DNA from 2 places in the Cellulosimicrobium sp. SJTW-1 genome. Region 2 is predicted to be linked to the other one. Evidence: predicted binding sites of a transcription regulator. Region 2 holds the regulator's gene; the other holds the start of a gene.
What was found. Region 2 encodes LexA, which represses DNA repair genes until DNA is damaged. Its sites were predicted from a motif close to TCGAACANNTGTTCGA; they were not measured.
Positions count from the first base shown of each region.

Region 1: RSE42_RS10910 (YbaK/EbsC family protein) is a predicted target of LexA. The motif match lies at 855-870, and genes of this name have one in related genera.

Region 1 is NZ_CP136680.1:2,389,207-2,391,662, forward strand. Features, by position in the region: gene RSE42_RS10905 (hypothetical protein) at 1-773, opposite strand, end outside; gene RSE42_RS10910 (YbaK/EbsC family protein) at 1,152-1,733, shown strand; gene helR (RNA polymerase recycling motor ATPase HelR) at 1,807-2,456, opposite strand, start outside.
Region 2 is NZ_CP136680.1:1,773,899-1,776,354, forward strand. Features, by position in the region: gene RSE42_RS08040 (L-lactate dehydrogenase) at 1-937, shown strand, start outside; gene lexA (transcriptional repressor LexA) at 1,052-1,786, opposite strand; gene RSE42_RS08050 (LysM peptidoglycan-binding domain-containing protein) at 2,123-2,456, shown strand, end outside.

The sequences.
Region 1 (2,456 bases), 620 kb from region 2:
AGCGCGACGTGCGCGCCCGGCCACGTCCCCGCGGCGACGAGCAGCGCCCCGCGCTCGCGCGCCCGCGCGGCCAGGCGCCGTCGGTCGGGGTCGGTGAGGGCGGCGTCGGGCCCGACGACCACGACGTCCAGCCCGTCGACGAGCGCCGAGATCGCGAGCGCCGCGTCCGGGCCGGGCCGCGGGACGAGCACCACGCGGTCGAGGTCGGCGCCGGCGTCGGCGGCCGCGAGCAGCCCGACGGCGGGGAACCCGACGGCGGCGGTCCACGCCCCGGCCCGCGACGGCCGCGCGACGAGCGCGAGCAGGAGGCTCGTCGAGCCGCGCACCGCCAGCACGGTGCCGCGCTGCAGGGCGCCGAGCGGGAGGAGCGGCGCGAGCGCGTCGTGCACCGGCCACACCCGCTCGTCCGTGCCCGCGTCCCGGCTCGCGCCCGAGGTCCGGACGTGGCGGGTGCGGGCGCGCGCCGGAGGGTCGGGCGGCGCGGGGGCGGGCCGCACGACCGGGGAGGCGGCGGCGTCCGCGAGCGGGGCGACCTCGGCAAGCAGGGCGGTGCCGGCGCGCGGGGCGGTCTCGGTGCGCGGGACGACGGCCGGTGCCGCCGGGGCGGTGAGCGGTTCCGGGGCCGCGGGGGCGACGACGGGACGGTGTCGGCGGACCCCCGTACGCTCCTCCGCACGGCGCAGGACGGCACGGGCGCGCTCGGCCTTGTCGACGGCCGCAGCCGTCGGGCCTGGTGCCCCCGCCCGTTCGGCGGGGTCGGCGAGAAGGGTCATCTCGCCTCCCGGGGTGGTGCTCGGACGGGACGCGCACCGCGCGTCGACTGCTGCGGGCGGTGTGCTGCACCCGCTGGGTGTTCGAACAAACGTTCGAACACTTCCAGTGAACGACCGCCGCTCCGAGGTGTCAACTCCGCAGGTCGGGGCGCCTGCTTCGTCCGAGATGCCCACCCCAACCTTCGACCCCCACTGGAGACTTGCCCGAAACCCTCGACCTCTACCTGACCCTCCTTCCCCGCCGACCATGCGGCTGTCGCCCGTCCGGCGGGCGGCACGGGCTGCGACCGCATGCTCGGCGGGCTCGAGGGGCTCCGGGGTGTGTTCGGCATCCGGCCTCTCCCGCGCGGCGGCCCGCCGGGATGGCAGGCTGACGCCATGGACGCCCGCACGACCCTGCCCACGCTCGGCTCGCTCACCTGGGAGCCGGCGCTCGACCACCTCGACCTCGTCGCCCCCGTGACCGCCGACGCGCTGCGCCGGTGGGTCGACGCCGACCCGGACGTCGCGGCGCTCGTCGCCGTGACGGAGATCGACCCCGACCTCGCCGACACCGCGACGCTCAACACCGCGTTCGACCTGCCCGTCGAGGCGTCGGCGAACTGCGTCGTCGTGGGCGGCACCCGGGCGGGCGACGAGCGCATCGGCGCCGCCGTCGTGCGGGCCCACACGCGCGCCGACGTCAACACGCGCGTCCGCAAGCTGCTCGACGTGCGCAAGGCGTCGTTCCTGCCGACCGACCGCGCGACGGCGGAGTCCGGCATGGAGTACGGCGGCATCACGCCCGTCGGGCTGCCCGAGGGGTGGCGCGTGCTCGTCGACTCCCGCGTCGTGACCGACGGCGCGCTCGCGCTGATCGGCAGCGGCGTGCGGCACTCGAAGCTGCTGCTCCCCGGCGACCTGCTGGGCCGCCTGCCCGGCGTGGAGGTCGTCGAGGACCTGGCCGTCCCGGTCGCCTGACCCGTCCCACCCTGCCGAGCACGACCTGAGGCGCCCCGGGCACCCCCACCGGCCCTCAGGTCGTGCGCGGTGGTCAGCCTTCGAGGACGACGAGCCGCTGCGTCGCGCGCGTCATCGCGACGTAGCGGTCCACGGCGCCCTCGACGCCGTCGCCGAACGCCTGCGGCTCGACGAGCACCACGAGGTCGAACTCGAGGCCCTTCGCCGTCTCGGGCGTGAGCCACCGCACCCGCGCGGACCTCTCGCCCTCGCCACCGACGTCACCGACCCTGCCGTCCGACTCCTCGCCGGACGACCCGGACGGCCCGGACGGCCCGGACGGCTCGGTGGCGCCGATGACGCACGCCGTGCCGTCCGCGTGCTCGGCGAGCCACGCGCCGAGGACCGCGTCGAGGTCCGCGACCGCCCCGTGGGCGACGGGCACGCCCGTGCTGCGCACCGACGTCGGGACGTTCGCGTCCGGGATCGCGGCCCGGACGACGGGCTCCGCCTCGGCCATGATCTCCCGCGGCGTGCGGTAGTTGACGCTCAGCGACGCCTCCTCGACGCGGGCGAGGCCCACGCGCGCGAGCCGCTCGCGCCAGCCCTCGGGGAAGCCGTGGCGGGCCTGGGCCCGGTCCCCGACGACCGTGACGCTGCGCGACGGGCAGCGGCTGAGGACCATCTGCCACTCGGCGTCGGTGAGCTCCTGCGCCTCGTCGACGACGACGTGCGCGAAGGGCC
Region 2 (2,456 bases):
GAAGCTCGCGATCGTCGGCGCCGGTGCCGTCGGCTCGACGCTGGCCTACGCCGCGCTCATGCGCGGCGCGGCGCGCACGGTGGCGCTCCTCGACGTCAACCGCGCGAAGGTCGAGGCCGAGGTCCTCGACCTCCAGCACGGCATCCAGTTCATGCCCATGGCGCGCGTCGAGGGGTCCGACGACGTCGCGGTGTGCGCGGGCGCCGACGTCGTCGTGGTCACGGCCGGCGCCAAGCAGAAGCCGGGCCAGACGCGTCTCGACCTCGCCGAGGGCACGATCGGGCTCATGCGGACGATCCTCCCGGGCCTCGTGGAGGTCGCCCCGGATGCCGTCTACGTCATGGTGACCAACCCGGTCGACATCGTCACGTACGCGGCGCTCAAGTTCTCGGGGCTGCCCCCGACCCAGCTCTTCGGCAGCGGCACCGTGCTCGACTCCTCGCGGCTGCGGTTCCTCGTGGCGCAGCACTGCGGCGTCGCGGTGCAGAACGTGCATGCGTACATCGCGGGGGAGCACGGCGACAGCGAGATCCCGCTCTGGAGCTCCGCGACGATCGGCGGTGCGCCGCTGCTCGAGTGGCAGGGCATCGGCGGTCGGGGACCGCTCACGGGCGACGTGCGCGACGAGATCGCGCGCGAGGTCGTGCAGTCGGCCTACCGGATCATCGAGGGCAAGGGCGCGACCAACTACGCGGTCGGGCTCGCGGGCACCCGGATCATCGAGGCGGTGCTCGCCGACGAGCACCGGGTGCTGCCCGTGTCGACGCTCCTCGACGGCATCTACGGGCTCGAGGACGTCTGCCTGTCGCTCCCGACGCTCGTCGACCGCCGGGGCGCGACGGAGCGCGTCGAGGTCCCGCTCGCGGACGACGAGCTCGCGGGCCTGCGCTCGTCCGCGGAGTCGCTGCGCGCGGTCGCGCGACGCTTCGGGCTCTGAGCCCACGGGCCCGTCGGGCCCGGCACGACGAGAGCCGGGCGGTCGAGGGACCGCCCGGCTCTCGTGGTGTCCCGAGCCTGCCAGGAGGGGCGCCCGGAGCCGCTCGGAGACCGTTCAGAGGCTGCGCAGGACGGAGACGACGCGCCCCAGCACCTGGGCGTCGTCGCCGGGGATCGGGTCGTACGCGGCGTTGTGCGGCATGAGCCACACGTGGCCGTCGGCGCGCCGCAGGCTCTTCACGGTGGCCTCGCCGTCGATCATGGCGGCCACGATCTCGCCGTTCTCCGCGACCGGCTGGCGCCGCACGACGACCCAGTCGCCGTCGCAGATCGCGGCGTCGATCATCGAGTCGCCCTGGACGCGCAGGAGGAAGAGCTCTCCCTCGCCGACGAGCTGGCGCGGCAGCGGGAAGACGTCCTCCACGACCTGCTCCGCGAGGATGGGGCCACCGGCGGCGATGCGGCCGACGACGGGGACGTACGACGGCGCGGGGTGGGCCTCGTCGTACGCGGGCTCGGGGGCCGTCCCGGCCGGCGCGAGCGGGGTGGCGCGGCGGGCGTCGTCGGGCTGGACCACCTCGATGGCGCGCGGACGGTTCGGGTCGCGCCGCAGGAACCCCTTGCGCTCGAGCGTGGTGAGCTGGTGCTTGACGGAGGACGGGCTCGTGAGCCCGACGGCCTCGCCGATCTCGCGCATGCTCGGCGGGTAGCCGCGCTGCTCGACGCACGCGCGGATGGTCTCGAGCACGAGCCGCTGGCGCGGGGTGAGCCCGTCACCCCCTGCCGACCCGTCCGGCAGCTCGCGCACCTCGGCGAGCCCCCGTGCCCTGTCCGTGCCTCGTCCCGCCATGGTCGCTCCGCCCTCGTCCGTCGCGTGCCGCCGGCGCCAACCGGGCCTGCGGCCTCCCCTCCCCGGGGCGTGCGCCCCGGGACCTCGGTCGCCCCTCCGGGTCCGAGCGGACATGTCCGGCGAACCGACCTCACCCCAGGCTAGGGGAGGATGCGACACGAATCAAACACCTGTTCGAGCATGTCTCGACTCTGTCGGTCGCTCGTGATAGACATTCGTACAGATGTTCTACGTACAGGTGTTCGACCGCAACGGGTCGGCGCGGAGATGAGGCGGGCGCGCGGGTCCGATCGACCGGGGAAGGCGATCGGGCTCGCGGGCCGGGACGGAGGGGACATGGACACGGTGGCGATGGCGACGGCAGCGCCGTCCGCGCTCGGGCGGGGCGGCGCAGCGGAGCGAGGTGCGCGCCCGGAGGCGCGGCTGCGGCTCACGCGACGCGGCCGTGCGGTCCTCGTGCTCCTCGTGGCCGTCGTGCTCGTCCTCGCGGCGCGGGTCGGGCTGGCCGTCGCGAGCGGGCCCGGGGAGCCGGTCGAGGTCCGCGTCCACGTCGTGAGCGCGGGGGAGACGCTGTGGGAGCTCGCCCAGGGCGTCGCGACCCCGGGGGAGGACCTCCGTGAGGTGGTCAGCGGGCTCGTGGAGCTGAACGGCCTGTCGTCGTCCGGCGTGC